DNA from 2 places in the Bacillus pretiosus genome. Region 1 is predicted to be linked to the other one. Evidence: a T-box and tRNA genes for the amino acid it is inferred to sense, from the RefSeq annotation. Region 1 holds a T-box; the other holds one or more tRNA genes.
What was found. The T-box of region 1 lies ahead of serS (serine--tRNA ligase). A T-box ahead of a tRNA ligase gene usually reads a tRNA of that ligase, here a tRNA-Ser.
Positions count from the first base shown of each region.

Region 2: it encodes a tRNA-Ser, which carries the amino acid that the T-box ahead of serS (serine--tRNA ligase) is inferred to sense. The anticodon was not compared.

Region 1 is NZ_CM129593.1:14,784-23,230, forward strand. It holds gene ACU8YW_RS00060 (YaaC family protein) at 1-166, opposite strand, end outside; gene guaB (IMP dehydrogenase) at 282-1,745, shown strand; gene dacA (D-alanyl-D-alanine carboxypeptidase DacA) at 1,859-3,166, shown strand; gene pdxS (pyridoxal 5'-phosphate synthase lyase subunit PdxS) at 3,328-4,215, shown strand; gene pdxT (pyridoxal 5'-phosphate synthase glutaminase subunit PdxT) at 4,234-4,824, shown strand; T-box leader at 4,879-5,100, shown strand; gene serS (serine--tRNA ligase) at 5,152-6,426, shown strand; tRNA gene ACU8YW_RS00090 (tRNA-Ser) at 6,583-6,675, shown strand; gene ACU8YW_RS00095 (sigma factor-like helix-turn-helix DNA-binding protein) at 6,842-7,234, shown strand; gene ACU8YW_RS00100 (deoxynucleoside kinase) at 7,270-7,938, opposite strand; gene ACU8YW_RS00105 (deoxynucleoside kinase) at 7,941-8,447, opposite strand, start outside.
Region 2 is NZ_CM129593.1:4,696,906-4,705,352, reverse strand. It holds tRNA gene ACU8YW_RS24400 (tRNA-Thr) at 1-3, shown strand, start outside; tRNA gene ACU8YW_RS24395 (tRNA-His) at 14-89, shown strand; tRNA gene ACU8YW_RS24390 (tRNA-Leu) at 113-193, shown strand; tRNA gene ACU8YW_RS24385 (tRNA-Gly) at 223-297, shown strand; tRNA gene ACU8YW_RS24380 (tRNA-Leu) at 314-402, shown strand; tRNA gene ACU8YW_RS24375 (tRNA-Arg) at 406-479, shown strand; tRNA gene ACU8YW_RS24370 (tRNA-Pro) at 490-563, shown strand; tRNA gene ACU8YW_RS24365 (tRNA-Ala) at 578-650, shown strand; tRNA gene ACU8YW_RS24360 (tRNA-Met) at 671-747, shown strand; tRNA gene ACU8YW_RS24355 (tRNA-Ile) at 752-828, shown strand; tRNA gene ACU8YW_RS24350 (tRNA-Ser) at 846-938, shown strand; tRNA gene ACU8YW_RS24345 (tRNA-Met) at 966-1,042, shown strand; tRNA gene ACU8YW_RS24340 (tRNA-Asp) at 1,046-1,121, shown strand; tRNA gene ACU8YW_RS24335 (tRNA-Phe) at 1,136-1,211, shown strand; tRNA gene ACU8YW_RS24330 (tRNA-Thr) at 1,226-1,301, shown strand; tRNA gene ACU8YW_RS24325 (tRNA-Lys) at 1,312-1,387, shown strand; tRNA gene ACU8YW_RS24320 (tRNA-Gly) at 1,401-1,471, shown strand; tRNA gene ACU8YW_RS24315 (tRNA-Ile) at 1,482-1,558, shown strand; tRNA gene ACU8YW_RS24310 (tRNA-Asn) at 1,566-1,640, shown strand; tRNA gene ACU8YW_RS24305 (tRNA-Ser) at 1,647-1,737, shown strand; tRNA gene ACU8YW_RS24300 (tRNA-Glu) at 1,743-1,814, shown strand; gene ACU8YW_RS24295 (sigma-70 family RNA polymerase sigma factor) at 2,089-2,556, shown strand; gene ACU8YW_RS24290 (DUF4179 domain-containing protein) at 2,549-3,577, shown strand; gene ACU8YW_RS24285 (L-lactate dehydrogenase) at 4,115-5,059, shown strand; gene ACU8YW_RS24280 (S8 family serine peptidase) at 5,233-8,447, opposite strand, start outside.

The DNA.
Region 1 (8,447 bases):
TTTTCCCGTGTTCTAAGTAATAAATAAAGGGATAACAATTTTCGAAACTTTTTTTTTCAGCATCTTGTATGGAGGATTTTTCATAGCAACGGGCAAGATAACGTTGTACATTTTGAGATGAAAAGAAGAAACTTAATTGCTGCCAAGTACAATGTGTTTGATGCATATATTACGCTCCTTTTATTGTCTAAAAATTCTAACATATATATACGTCCTTGACAGTATTTTAACCAATTGATAAGCTACTAATAATAATTTCTGGTATCATGGGGGGAACAATTATGTGGGAATCTAAATTTGTTAAAGAAGGTTTGACTTTTGATGACGTATTACTTGTACCAGCAAAGTCAGATGTACTACCAAGAGAAGTAAGTGTTAAAACAGTTTTATCTGAAAGCTTACAGTTAAATATCCCGTTAATTAGTGCAGGAATGGATACAGTAACAGAAGCTGATATGGCTATTGCAATGGCTCGTCAAGGCGGTTTAGGAATTATTCATAAAAACATGTCTATTGAACAACAAGCGGAGCAAGTTGATAAAGTAAAACGTTCTGAAAGTGGCGTTATTTCAGATCCTTTCTTTTTAACTCCAGAACATCAAGTGTATGATGCAGAGCATCTTATGGGAAAATACCGTATCTCAGGTGTACCGGTTGTAAATAATTTAGACGAGCGAAAATTAGTTGGTATTATTACAAACCGTGATATGCGTTTTATCCAAGACTACTCAATCAAAATTTCCGACGTAATGACAAAAGAAAAGCTAATTACAGCTCCAGTTGGTACAACGCTGGAAGAAGCTGAAAAGATCCTACAAAAGTACAAGATTGAAAAACTCCCTCTCGTTGATAACAACGGTGTATTACAAGGGCTTATTACAATAAAAGATATTGAAAAAGTAATTGAATTCCCAAATTCTGCGAAGGATAAGCAAGGACGCTTATTAGTTGGAGCAGCGGTTGGTGTAACGGCTGATGCTATGCTTCGTATCGACGCATTAGTAAAAGCTAGCGTAGATGCAATCGTACTTGATACAGCTCATGGACATTCTCAAGGTGTTATTGATAAAGTGAAAGAAGTTCGTGCGAAATATCCATCACTAAATATTATCGCTGGAAATGTTGCTACTGCTGAAGCAACGAAAGCATTAATTGAAGCAGGTGCAAACGTAGTTAAAGTTGGTATTGGACCAGGCTCTATTTGTACGACACGCGTTGTAGCTGGCGTGGGTGTACCACAATTAACAGCAGTTTATGATTGTGCAACAGAAGCTCGTAAACACGGTATTCCAGTTATTGCTGATGGTGGTGTTAAGTACTCTGGTGACATGGTAAAAGCTTTAGCAGCAGGAGCACACGTTGTTATGCTAGGTAGTATGTTTGCTGGTGTTGCTGAAAGCCCTGGAGAAACTGAAATTTATCAAGGTCGTCAATTTAAAGTATATCGTGGTATGGGTTCTGTCGGAGCGATGGAAAAAGGAAGTAAAGACCGTTACTTCCAAGAAGGAAATAAAAAACTTGTTCCAGAAGGTATTGAAGGTCGAGTACCATATAAAGGACCTTTAGCCGATACAGTTCATCAATTAGTTGGTGGATTACGTGCCGGTATGGGATATTGCGGAGCTCAGAATTTAGAATTCTTACGTGAGAATGCACAATTCATTCGTATGTCAGGTGCTGGTTTACGTGAAAGCCACCCTCATCACGTACAAATTACAAAAGAGGCTCCAAACTACTCATTGTAATGTCTTATATACAAATAGACGGAGATTTGATATCTCTGTCTATTTTTTTTTGATTATGTTAGAATAACGGTTATGTGAGTACATAGATATTGGGGGTAGCAAAAGTGAAAGGTATGTTTTGCAAAAGATTCATTGCTTTAGTAACAATGCTTACACTAGCTTGTAGTATGTTGTTACCATATAGCAATGCATCAGCAGAAACAGGAGCTGCTTTAAACATTGAAGCAGGTGCAGCAATTTTAGTTGAAGCGAATTCTGGGAAAATTTTATATCAAAAGAATGCAGATGAATTATTATCAATTGCTAGTATGACAAAGATGATGAGTGAATATTTAGTTCATGAAGCAGTGGATAAAGGAAAACTTAAGTGGGATCAAAAAATTAAGGTTTCTGAATATGCGTATAAAGTTTCACAAGATGCTTCTTTATCAAATGTTGCATTAGAAAAAGGTGGCATTTATACAGTAAAAGAGTTATATGAAGCAATGGCAATCTTTTCTGCAAATGGTGCAACAATTGCATTAGCAGAAGCAATTGCAGGTAAAGAAGTAGACTTCGTAAAAATGATGTATGATAAATCGAAAGAACTAGGGTTGAAAAATTATAAATTTGTCAATTCTACAGGTTTAACGAATAAGGATTTAAAGGGAATGCATCCTGAAGGAACAACAGCGGATGAAGAAAATAAAATGTCTGCAAAGGATGTTGCAACTTTAGCACAACATTTAATTAAAGATTATCCAAAAGTGTTAGATACAGCAAAAATCCCGAAAAAAGAATTCCGTCCAGAAAAAGAGAAGTTTGCAATGTCGAACTGGAACTGGATGTTAAAGGGCTTAGTGAAAGAATATGATGGCGTAGATGGCCTGAAAACAGGCTCGACTCCAGAAGCAGGGGATTGCTTCACTGGTACGGTTGAAAGAAACGGAATGCGTTTTATTTCTGTAGTTATTAAAACAAGTTCTCATACAGCACGTTTTGATGAAACAAAGAAGCTATATGATTATGGATTTGCTAACTTTGAAATGAAGCAAATGTATAAAAAAGATTCTTCAGTAAAAGGACAAGAAACAGTACGAGTAGAAAATGCTAAAGATAAAGATGTAGCAGTTCAAACAAAACAAGCTGTTTCACTTCCGGTGCCAAAAGGAAGTAAAGATGTTTATAAAACAGAATTAAAAGAAGCAAATAAGGGACAAGAAGCACCTATTAAAAAGGGAGCTGCACTTGGCCAAATGGTAATCACACCAAAAGATGCGAATGATCCTGGATTTTTATCTGGTAAGTCATTACAAATAGATCTTGTAACAACGTCTGCAGTAGAGGAAGCGAATTGGTTTACTCGCTCTATGCGCGGAATTGGTTCTTTCTTTAGTGGTATATGGAATAGTGCTGTTGATACAGTAAAAGGTTGGTTTTAAAAGCTCCTCATTGTAGGGGCTTTTTCTTATTCCTATTTTTCATACCGACTTTATGAAAAAGTAGTAGACAAGCATCTGATAGTTAGTGGTAGAATGTAAGAGTATTCTTAATTTTCGCCTTTAACGGGGAAAAGCAATTCACCTAGGGGGGTTTTTGTAACATGACAAATGTAACAGGGACAGAACGTGTAAAACGTGGAATGGCAGAAATGCAAAAAGGCGGCGTTATTATGGACGTAATTAACGCTGAACAAGCAAAAATTGCAGAAGAGGCAGGCGCAGTTGCTGTTATGGCACTAGAGCGTGTACCAGCAGATATTCGTGCAGCAGGTGGCGTTTCTCGTATGGCAGACCCAACAATCGTTGAAGAAGTTATGGGCGCTGTTTCAATTCCGGTTATGGCAAAATGCCGTATCGGTCATCTTGTAGAAGCACGTGTATTAGAATCATTAGGGGTAGACTATATCGATGAGAGTGAAGTATTAACTCCTGCTGATGAAGTATACCATTTAAATAAACGTGATTACACAGTTCCGTTTGTATGTGGTTGCCGTGATATCGGAGAAGCTGCACGTCGTATTGCAGAAGGTGCATCTATGCTTCGTACAAAAGGTGAACCAGGAACAGGAAACATTGTAGAGGCAGTGCGTCATATGCGCCAAGTCAATGCAGAAATCCGTCAAGTTGCAAGTCTACGTGAAGATGAGTTAATGACATATGCAAAAAATACTGGTGCTCCTTATGAAGTACTACTTGAAATTAAACGCCTTGGTCGTTTGCCAGTTGTAAACTTCGCAGCAGGTGGTGTAGCAACACCAGCAGATGCAGCGTTAATGATGCAACTTGGTGCAGATGGTGTATTTGTTGGATCTGGTATCTTCAAATCAGAGAATCCAGAGAAATTTGCACGCGCAATCGTTGAAGCGACGACACATTATGAGGATTACGAACTAATTGCAAGCCTTTCTAAAGGATTAGGTAATGCGATGAAAGGTATCGAAATTTCAACGTTATTACCAGAACAACGTATGCAAGAGCGTGGATGGTAATTGAAGGAGAACTTTAAAATGGTGAAAATCGGTGTACTAGGTCTTCAAGGTGCAGTTCGTGAGCATATAAAATCAGTTGAAGCAAGTGGTGCAGAAGCTGTTGTTGTAAAGCGTATAGAGCAACTTGAAGAGATTGATGGTCTTATTTTACCAGGCGGTGAAAGTACAACAATGCGCCGTCTTATTGATAAGTATGCTTTCATGGAACCACTTCGTACATTCGCGAAGTCTGGTAAACCAATGTTTGGTACATGTGCAGGTATGATTCTTCTTGCAAAAACACTTATTGGCTATGAAGAAGCACATATTGGTGCTATGGATATTACAGTAGAGCGCAATGCGTTCGGACGCCAAAAAGATAGCTTTGAAGCCGCACTGTCAATTAAAGGTGTAGGAGAAGAATTTATTGGTGTATTTATTCGTGCTCCGTATGTTGTAAATGTAGCTGATGATGTTGAAGTACTTTCCACACATGGTGATCGAATGGTAGCAGTAAAACAAAATCAGTTTTTAGCTGCTTCATTCCATCCAGAATTAACGGATGATCATCGTGTGACAGCATACTTTGTAGAAATGGTAAAAGAAGCGAAAATGAAAAAAGTTGTATAAGTAACTTGCAACTTGTATAAGATTATAGTAAATTGATGGTAACAATTTTATAAAATAAGCGTGTTGATAGGAAGTAGTAACAAATGCCGTTTCTTATAGAGAGTCGATGGTTGGTGGAAATCGATAGAAACAGTTTGTGAATCCATCCTGGAATGGAATGTGGAATATCTTTATGATTAGTAAACATTCCCGGTGAAGAGCCGTTATTTCTACTTGAGAGGAAAGCGGTAATGCTTTCAACTAGGGTGGCAACGCGGGTTAACTCCCGTCCCTTTATATAGGGACGGGAGTTTTTTGTGTTTTATAAAATAAAAGGAGGAGTATATAATGCTTGATATTAAATTTTTACGTACAAATTTTGAAGAAGTAAAAGCAAAGTTACAGCATAGAGGCGAAGATTTAACTGATTTTGGTCGTTTTGAAGAGCTGGATACGAGAAGAAGAGAATTACTTGTTCAAACAGAGGAATTAAAAAGTAAACGTAACGAAGTATCTCAACAAATCTCTGTATTGAAGCGTGAAAAGAAAGATGCAGAAGCTCTAATTCTAGAAATGCGTGAAGTTGGAGAAAAAGTAAAAGATCTTGATAATGAACTTCGTACAGTTGAAGAAGATTTAGAAAGATTAATGTTATCTATTCCAAATATACCTCATGAATCTGCTCCAATTGGTGAAACAGAGGATGATAATGTAGTAGCACGTAATTGGGGAGAAGTGAAAGAATTTGCTTTTGAACCAAAACCACATTGGGATCTTGCTACAGATTTAGGAATTTTAGATTTTGAGCGTGCTGGGAAGGTAACAGGAAGCCGCTTCGTATTCTATAAAGGTGCTGGCGCGAGATTAGAGCGTGCTTTAATTAGCTTTATGCTTGATCTTCATACTGACGAGCATGGATACGAAGAAGTATTACCTCCGTATATGGTAAACCGTGCAAGTATGACAGGAACAGGACAACTTCCGAAATTTGAAGAAGATGCATTCCGTATTGAAAGTGAAGATTACTTCTTAATTCCAACAGCTGAAGTACCTGTAACGAACATGCACCGTGATGAAATCTTAAATAAAGAGCAACTGCCTATACGATATGCTGCATTTAGCTCTTGTTTCCGTTCTGAAGCAGGTTCAGCTGGCCGTGATACACGTGGCTTAATTCGTCAGCATCAGTTCAACAAAGTAGAGCTTGTAAAGTTCGTAAAACCAGAAGATTCTTATGAAGAGTTAGAAAAACTAACAAATGATGCAGAACGCGTGTTACAATTATTAGAGTTGCCATATCGCGTTATGAGCATGTGCACAGGCGATTTAGGATTTACAGCAGCGAAGAAATACGATATCGAAGTATGGATTCCAAGCTATGGCACATATCGTGAGATTTCTTCTTGTAGTAATTTTGAGGCTTTCCAAGCGAGACGTGCAAATATCCGTTTCCGTCGTGAGCCAAACGGCAAACCAGAACATGTTCATACATTAAATGGATCTGGTCTTGCAATTGGACGTACGGTGGCAGCTATTTTAGAGAACTACCAACAAGAAGATGGTACAATTATAATTCCAGAAGTTCTTCGCCCTTATATGGGAGGAAAAACAGTTATTAAGTAAATTTATAAACATTCATCGGTATGAGTGATTGGTAATTATGAGCGTTGTCAGTACTATAATGTAGGAGAGGAAAAGTAAAATTTTCCTTTCCTCATAATTTATTTTAGTAGGGTTGACTAACTGTTTTTCTTTTGATATTATATTTGATGTCAATATGGAGGTATACCCAAGTCTGGCTGAAGGGATCGGTCTTGAAAACCGACAGGCGGCGAGAGTCGCGCGGGGGTTCGAATCCCTCTACCTCCTCCAGATATAATTGACAACAGCGCATATAAGTGGAGATTGGAGAACTCGTTACCAACACGTAACGAGTTTTTATTTTAAAACCAATCATAAAGTATGGTGTAAGGCGATTTTGTCCTTATTACACACTCATATTCCGATGATTATCTTCATAGATATGAAAGGAGTCAACATGGATCTTATTATACAAACGTTTCCTTTAGATGGAAAAACTTTATATTATGTACAATGTCCTGTCTGTAAGAACAATAGAATTTTAAACAGTGGTGCAAATGTGTCACGCATTATAAGCGATGATACATTCCGTAAACTTTGTGGTTGCACTTGTGATGTAAAGCAAACTGCGACAAAAGTAGAGGCGCCAAAAAAAGTTGAAAAAGCAGCTGTAAAGAAAGAAGCAGCTCCAAAACGTACAGGTAAAGTATTAACAGCAGTGATTAACGGGAAAGAAATGACTGTTAAAGAGATTGCTGAAACATACGATATTAGTACAAGTACTGTTCGTCAGCGTATTAACGCTGGAAAACCTGAGAGTGAAATTATTGCTCCGACAAAAAAGAAGTAATTTAATAGAAAAACCCGTGCGTATGCACGGGTTTTTTATTTTACAAGTTTACGTGTTTGTTTTAAAAAATGGCCAATTTTTTTAATGATTGGTTCGATTGAATCACCATCTTTTAAAATATCGTATTCATTAATGTTTAATCGTAAAACAGGGCATGCATTAAAGTTATTAATCCAGTTTTCGTAACGGCCATGCATCTCTTTCCAATACTCAATTGGTGTTTGTTGTTCCATCGGACGTCCGCGTTCTTGGATACGATCAACAATATCATCGAAAGAACCTTCTAAGTAAATTAATAAATCAGGATGAGGGAAGTAAGGAGTCATGACCATAGCGTCAAATAAACCTTTGTATGTTTCATAATCAGTTTCCGTCATTGTACCTTTTTCATGATGCATCTTTGCAAAAATTCCAGTGTCTTCATATATAGAGCGATCTTGAACAAAACCGCCACCGTATTCAAAAATTCTTTTTTGTTCTTTAAATCGTTCTGCTAAAAAGTACACTTGCAAGTGGAAGCTCCAGCGTGTGAAATCAGCATAGAACTTGTCCAAATACGGGTTCGAATCTACCTTTTCAAATGATGTGCGATAACCTAAAGCGTTAGCTAATGCAGTTGTCATAGTTGATTTTCCGACACCTACTGTTCCAGCAATAGTGATTACTGCGTCATTTGGTATATCATATTTTTGCCTTAAATTCATTGTTATTCCGACTCCTTTAAGAGAGTATTTTGAAGGGCGGATAGGATGACGTTTAAATCATCAGGATTTTTTACAAAATCCATATCGTCTCCGTTAAATTTTAATACTGGGATATCTGGATGATCTTTTTTAAAAGTATCCATTGCTGTTTCGTAATCTTTTGTGAGCTGTAGTAAGTAATTTGGATCCATGTTTTTTTCGAATTCTCTTCCGCGCATCGCAATTCGTGTTTGTAATGTTTCCAAGCTAGCTGTTAAATAAACGATAACGTTTGGTACAGGCATATCTTGTGTAAGGATACGATAGATTTGCATGTACTTGTCATATTGAGAATTCTTTAATGTACGGGATGCAAAAATTAAATTTTTAAATATATGATAATCCGCTACTACTGGTTTCCTTTGATTCAAATACTTTATGTTAATATCTTCTAATTGTTTGTATCTATTACAAAGAAAGAACATCTCTGTTTGAAAACTCCATTCGTCGATGTCTTCATAGAATTTTCC
Region 2 (8,447 bases), 570 kb from region 1:
CCAGAAAATCATGGCGGTTGTGGCGAAGTGGTTAACGCACCGGATTGTGGCTCCGGCATTCGTGGGTTCGATTCCCATCAGTCGCCCCATTTTTTCTTTGAATAATTAATATGCGGGTGTGGCGGAATTGGCAGACGCACTAGACTTAGGATCTAGCGCCTTTGGCGTGGGGGTTCGACTCCCTTCACCCGCACTTTTAATAAAATAACTCATACATGTCTTGCGGAAGTAGTTCAGTGGTAGAATACAACCTTGCCAAGGTTGGGGTCGCGGGTTCGAATCCCGTCTTCCGCTCCAATTTTCAATATGACATGCCGGGGTGGCGGAACAGGCAGACGCACAGGACTTAAAATCCTGCGGTGGGTGACCACCGTGCGGGTTCGACCCCCGCCCTCGGCACCATATGCGCCCGTAGCTCAATTGGATAGAGCGTTTGACTACGGATCAAGAGGTTAGGGGTTCGACTCCTCTCGGGCGCGCTTTTATTAACGGGAAGTGGCTCAGCTTGGTAGAGCACCTGGTTTGGGACCAGGGGGTCGCAGGTTCAAATCCTGTCTTCCCGATTTTCCAAAAACACGGGGCCTTAGCTCAGCTGGGAGAGCGCCTGCCTTGCACGCAGGAGGTCAGCGGTTCGATCCCGCTAGGCTCCACTTATTTTAATATATTTTATGGCGGTGTAGCTCAGCTGGCTAGAGCGTACGGTTCATACCCGTGAGGTCGGGGGTTCGATCCCCTCCGCCGCTACCATAAAGGACCTTTAGCTCAGCTGGTTAGAGCAGACGGCTCATAACCGTCCGGTCGTAGGTTCGAGTCCTACAAGGTCCACCACTAAAGCTTTATATCTCGGAGGTATACCCAAGTTCGGCTGAAGGGATCGGTCTTGAAAACCGACAGGCGGCGAGAGTCGCGCGGGGGTTCGAATCCCTCTACCTCCTCCATTTTTTCTAAATTAAATATTTTATCATCGCGGGGTGGAGCAGCACGGTAGCTCGTCGGGCTCATAACCCGAAGGTCGCAGGTTCAAATCCTGTCCCCGCAACCAAATGGTCCCGTGGTGTAGTGGTTAACATGCCTGCCTGTCACGCAGGAGATCGCCGGTTCGACCCCGGTCGGGACCGCCATTTTTTTACATAAAGGCTCGGTAGCTCAGTCGGTAGAGCAGAGGACTGAAAATCCTCGTGTCGGCGGTTCGATTCCGTCCCGAGCCACCATTTTGAAGTCGCAAGCCGACTTAGCTCAACTGGTAGAGCAACTGACTTGTAATCAGTAGGTTGGGGGTTCAAGTCCTCTAGTCGGCACCACTTTCAAAATGAGCCATTAGCTCAGTTGGTAGAGCATCTGACTTTTAATCAGAGGGTCGAAGGTTCGAATCCTTCATGGCTCACCATTTACAATTTAATGCGGGTGTAGTTTAGTGGTAAAACAAGAGCCTTCCAAGCTCTGGTCGAGAGTTCGATTCTCTTCACCCGCTTTTCAATTATGGGCCTATAGCTCAGCTGGTTAGAGCGCACGCCTGATAAGCGTGAGGTCGATGGTTCGAGTCCATTTAGGCCCACCATAATTATTCCGCAGTAGCTCAGTGGTAGAGCTATCGGCTGTTAACCGATCGGTCGTAGGTTCGAGTCCTACCTGCGGAGCCATATTATAGAGAAGTACCCAAGTGGCTCAAGGGGCTCCCCTGCTAAGGGAGTAGATCGCGAACGCGGTGCGAGGGTTCGAATCCCTTCTTCTCTGCCAGAATTGGCCCGTTGGTCAAGTGGTTAAGACACCGCCCTTTCACGGCGGTAACACGGGTTCGAATCCCGTACGGGTCATACTAAAAGAGATAGCATAATCTGCTATCTCTTTTTTGTTGTGTAAAAGCGGACTTTGGATAGTCTGCTTTTTTTTATGGGTTTTTTGTGTCTTTAATGCTTGATAGTAATTATTGCAATAAGTTGTAGGAGATTTATATATATGCATTTATTTTTGCAACCTTTTTATTCTCTCATTCGACTATATTAGTAAAGGGAGGAAGAAATAAAAATGGACATAGCCTATCTAGTAAACTAAGCAACAAGAGGAAATGATCAAGCATTTGAACAACTTATTACTTTTGTTCGCCCAAAGCTATATCGAACAGCCTATTCTTATGTAAGAAATGAACAAGATGCACTGGATATATACCAAGAAACAATTTATGAAGCATATCTTTCATTGAGAAAATTAAAAAAGCCGGAGAAATTTCAAAGTTGGATTACTAAAATTCTTGTTTTTAAATCCATTGATTTTGTAAGAAAGTCCTCTAGACAATTTGTTGTGAATGATGAAATGTTATCTAATTTATGTACAGAAGAGAGCATGAATAAATTAGAGCAATCGCTGGATTTAACCGAGGCATTTAATTTCTTAGATCCTACTTACAAAACCATTATTTTATTAAGGTATTATCACGATTTATCTATTAAGGAAATTGCTGAGGTTCTTAATTCTCCAGAAGGAACGGTAAAATCTCAATTACATCGAGCAAAGCAAGCCTTACGCCCCATTTTAAAGGAGGGATATAGTTATGAATAAAGAAGAAATTAATCACCATATCAATGATATTCCTATACCAGAAGATCGGTTAATTCAAAGAGAAAAAACAGCCATGCTTCAAGCTAAGAAAAATCAGTACCGTAGAAAAAAAACAATTAAGTATTCTAGTCTTATTGCTTGTGGAATATGTGTTTCTCTCTTAGGTTTTGGATTCATTTCTCCTACCATGGCAAAGACATTATCGGGTGTTCCAGTTATAGGCTCCATTTATGCACAATTTAATGATATTGCTTCTGATAAAATTGAAAAGGATGAGCTTGCCACATCAATTGAGAGACGAGATAGTCATAGTGGTTTAACGATGAATGTGAAAGAAGCTGTTTACGATGGTGGACGTTTAGTGGTCACGGTGGAATACAAAGGAGAGAATCCTATTTCCAAAAGTAATGAAGAGAAAGCTGGATTTAGTTATATAACCATTAATGGGAAAGAAGTCAGAGCTGCAATTGGTTCTACTTCACAGAAGTCAAAAGGACAAAACACCATTATTGAGCAGCATGAATTTACTCTGGCTAATTACGGTGAATTTGGTGATAAAATTGATGTTTCCGTCCATGGGAAAGATTTATTTGAACAAACAGGAATATGGAACGTAGCATTTCCTCTTACAAAAGTTGAAGGTGAGATTCATAAATTCACTCCTAATATAAAAACATCAACGAAAGATAATTTATATGCATTAACAGTAAATCAAGTAACCTTTTCTTCACTTTCAACGAGGATTGATTTGACCTTTGATTATCCAAAAGAAATGGAAGCTAATGATAGCTGGCCAGCACTTGATTATACCGTAACTGATGATAAAGGAAAAATCTACGAAGGAGTCAGCTTGCAAGTTGGTAGCACGGGACTATACGGACACCATATTGTTTTAGCTCTTCCACCAATGGATAATCCTCCAAAATCCTTAACAATTGAACCTACGTATCTTAGTGATCTAAATGATACATTAAAAAATGGAGGTGCTGAAGATTTAAAAACGACTGTGTTGCTACAATAATTAAAGAGCTTTGCTAGGTTCACATGTTTATTGACTGTTAATAAGTGACGGTATGTTAATTTGACGTGTATGGAAAAAACATCGCTGTCCAGCTAAGATAAATTTGTATCCATATAATCAAAAGACGCTATTCTTTTTGTAGAAATATACAGAAAGGATGGCGTTTGTTATGCTGTTATCATTGTCGGTTTTTGTCGGTAAGTCGATATATTGCAAAAATCGCTGATATATTTGGAGTTACGGTCCATATATTTAAAAAATCGCTGATATAATTTCACTTACCGACAAAAACATAAGAAAATCCCTTTCACAATCTAAAGAAAACGTCTCCATTGAGATGGATTCCACACCTATTCCATCAACTTTACACTCTATGTGAAAAAGTTCACAAATAGGTCATAATTTGTGAACTTTTTCACAATAATACGTGCTACAATATGAATGTAAAGAAGTTAAACAACATTAAATTAGTATTTTAATTAATTACTTAAACAATCATAAAAAAATATATGTGAACAATAGAGAGGGGAAATTACCATGAAAAAAGGTATCAATCGTGTAGTATTAGTAGGAACAGGAGCTGTAGGTTGTAGTTACGCTTACTCAATGATCAACCAAGGTGTAGCTGAAGAATTCGTATTAGTAGATGTTAATGAAGCAAAAGCAGAAGGGGAAGCAATGGACTTAAGCCATGCGGTACCATTCTCTCCATCACCAACAAAAGTTTGGAGCGGTAGCTATGCAGATTGTAAAGATGCAGATCTAGTTGTTATCACTGCTGGATTACCACAAAAGCCAGGTGAAACTCGTTTAGACTTAGTTGAGAAAAATACAAAGATCTTTAAACAAATCGTTCGCGGCATTATGGATAGCGGGTTCGATGGAATCTTCTTAATCGCAACTAACCCAGTTGATATTTTAACTTACGTAACTTGGAAAGAATCTGGTTTACCAAAAGAGCGCGTAATCGGTTCTGGTACTACTTTAGACTCTGCTCGTTTCCGTTACATGTTAGGTGACTACTTAGATGTAGATCCACGTAACGTTCATGCTTACATCGTTGGTGAGCACGGTGACACTGAACTTCCAGTATGGAGCCACGCTACTGTAGGTGTACAAAAGTTAGAAACAATCTTAGCTAACAACGAGCAGTACAAACAAGAAGACTTAGATAAAATCTTCGAAAATGTACGCGATGCAGCTTACCATATCATCGAGCGTAAAGGTGCAACTTACTACGGAATCGGTATGTCACTACTTCGTGTAACTAAAGCAATCTTAAGCAACGAGAACAGCGTATTAACTGTATCTGCATACCTTGAAGGACAATATGGTGAGAAAGATGCTTTCGTAGGTGTTCCAGCTGTTATTAACCGCGAAGGTGTACGTGAAATCGTAGAACTTGAGCTAAATGAAGAAGAAAAAGCGAAATTCGCTCATTCTGTAAAAGTATTAAAAGAAACAATGGCACCAGTACTATAATAATTGCTAAATAATTCAGAGGCGGGAAACTGCTTCCTACCTCTGAGTTTTTATATAATTTAATATAAATTCCTTTTCCGGTTTCCCTTGTATATCCCCAATATACCCCTTTTGCTGGATAAGGGTCGTTTATAGAAAAGAGCACTCTACTTTATATAGAGTGCTCTTTATTATTATTTTTTAGGTGTTAATCCTAATTTCTTTAAAATATCTGCCAGTGTACCGCTTTTTGATTTTTCAACAGGTATTTGTGATTTAGATGCATCTGGTCCTTTTTTCAAGAAGTTCTTTTCAACGAAACGAATATCTTTTTCGTCGACAATGCCATCTTTGTTAAGGTCGCCGTCTTTCACAGATAGTCCTTTTTTACCATAGTTGCTAGCGATAATTTCAGCATCTTTCATATCAATTACTTTATCAGCATTTACATCGCCAGCAAGGTTTTCGTCAGGTCGTGCATAATAATATTGACCAAGTAGTTTACCATCTTTTTCAGTACCTAGTTTTGTAGTTAGTCGGCTTGTTAAATGTCCTGGAACCTCCACGTATAAGTTATAATCACGTTTATTAACAGGAAGTCCATTCAATTTGAAGTAACCGTATTTATCAAGTGAGCCTTCAAACTTATGACGGTAAGAATCTGTTGCATATACTTTTACACCAAGCTTTGTATAATCAAATTTCTCATCTAAATATCCACGTTCATTTAAGAATGCACCAGGTTTAATATTTCCTTCTACTTTTGAGTTTAAAGACATAACTGAGAATGTTTGATCTTGAAGCACACGCATTCTGCTTGGCTCTGATTCACCTTGTTTCCAGTAAACGAACACCGGTAAATCTAATTGAGCATTTGCTTCATAAAACTCATCATTTTCTACCTTGAAAGTTACATCAATGAACGGGAAGTCACCATCTAATCCGGCGAAGTTTTTATCATCGATAGCTCCGCCTACTGTAACAGAACCTTCTTCTAGTTTCGGCTCATTTACTTTTGCGGTTACCCCTTTTTCAGAAAGGAGTTTTTCAAAAGTAGGATTCAATTTCGCATTTGCAAATTTGAAGTTCTTCTCTAGGAATTTTACGTTAAATTCTCCAGATACAAATTGTTTCACATGTTTGGCGTTTAGTGTCACAGTGAATTCATCATCTTTATATAATTCTTTTTTATCATAACTAGCTTTTGCATATTGAGCACCTTGCGGAATAAACCAATAGTTATTTACACCGCTTGGATAGTCAGGACCTGCAGTTGCATAATCGAAAATATATACGCCTGTGTTCATTGGACCTTCAGTTTTAAAGGAATCAGGTGTAATACCAACTTTAAAGTCACCATTTTCAGTAATAGGTAAAAACTTGTGCAAGTAGGGAGAATAGTCATAGTACATAACGCCGTTCGCTTCTTGCGTAATGTTTAATCCTTTTCCTCTTAAGTAGTCAACGTTAGAATCATATACATTTCCTTTAACCCATAGTGCTTTTTTACCGTCTTCTACTGTATAGTTTTCTTCATTTAATTCATAAATACCAGGCTGTAATCCAGTTAATTTCACTTCTGGCGGTGTATTATCAATTACGACATAATCACCTTTCACACGTGCTTTCCCGGCTTTATCGTAGCCAACAAATTCAATTGTGTAATCTCCTTCTGGTAAGTCGATTTTTTCATCACCAATTGGTTTTGCAGGATCATTTGTAAAAGGATACACTCTGCCGTTAAAGAATGAATCTAAATAGTAATACACATCTGTTTTTAATCCACTCGTGTTTAATGTTCCGATGAAGCCAAGTGCTTTATTTGTTTTGGAATCTTTCACGATAAGATCTAACGTTTCAAGTTCGCTATTTAATTGGAACGCCCCGTGAACATATGATTCGCGGTATGGATTGAATGTAGATGTATCAGTTGAGATTGTTTTTCTTGATAATAGTGCATTTTCAATACCAGGCTCTGACACACGAATAGAGAACGGAATTTGATACGTTTCTTCTTTATTTTTCGTATTTGTAATATGAATATATCCTTCATATCGGCCTTGCTTTGCACCAGCAGGAATATTAATTTTTGCTTCAATTTCATCTGATTTACCAGCATCAATCGTAATTGTTTCAGAAGTAGAAATTTTTACACCGTTTGCGGTAGCGTCATTAATGGCAGAAGAAGCTGGTGTATAAGAAATTTCTGTTTTAAATTCTTTCTTCTCTTGTTTATTGCGGTTTTCAATTTTAATTTTTCGTTTTTGTTCAATGGATTCCCCGTCTTTTTGATAGTATTTACCGAATGCAATGGATCCAGTTTCGTCTGGTACTTCAATCACTTCATCATTGACAATTGTTTTTGTCGTATCTAACACTTTAAAACTTGTTTCCGTGTGAACAGAGTTATAAGCATCTACTCGTCCAGCTCCAACTTCATATACGGAATACTTTTCTTTTAAATCATCAGCTGTGTTCATAAGAGATGCCTTTACATCGAATGGAGAGTATTCTGGGTGTTCTTGCAAAATAAGAGCAGCAACGCCAGCGATATGAGGAGATGCCATGGATGTTCCTTGCATACGTTCATAGGAAACATCGTAGTTTTCACCTTCTTGCGGGTCGTTAATATATTCAGGTACTGTTGAAAGTACCGCAACACCAGGCGCTGTAATATCAGGTTTAATATCATCATTTGATGTAACAGGGCCGCGTGAGCTAAAGTCTGCAAGATGATCGCCTTCTGTTTGAATATAATTTATTTCATCGAAAGTTAAGGATGTTTTGCCTTGTTCAATTTGAGCTTTTAGTTTTTCGCCATCTTCTTTCGTTAGGCGGAATGCTGGAATGTATTTTGTACTTTCGCCAATATAGTAAGGAATTTCTCCATCCACATTGTTATAAATAATAACTGCTTTTGCACCAGCTTGTTTCGCATTTGCGATTTTTTCATCAAACGAGATTGTACCACGTGCAACGAGAGCGATTTTTCCTTTTACATCTTTTTTACTAAACTCGTCAGGAGTACCGATTCCTACAGATTCAATAGGGAGAGATTGTCCTTTGAAATCCTCTATTTTATCAGTGAAGTTTTTGCCGAATAAAATTAGGTTAGGGAATTGTAATTGCCCAGCATGACCGGATAGTTTCGGTAAGGAAATAGAGCTATCACTTGCTCCAACTGTAATAGCAAATGGAGAAGCGCCTGGTGACCCAAGTGTCGCTGGATTTGGGCCAGAGTTCCCGGCAGCAACGACTGTAACAACGCCCGAAAGCATTGCGTTATTGACAGCGATAGACGTTGGATCAAGCGGATTGTTGCTATCGTCACCTAACGATAAGTTAATGACGTTCATACCGTCAGAAATAGATTTATCGATTGCAGCAATAATACCAGAACTATCGCCGC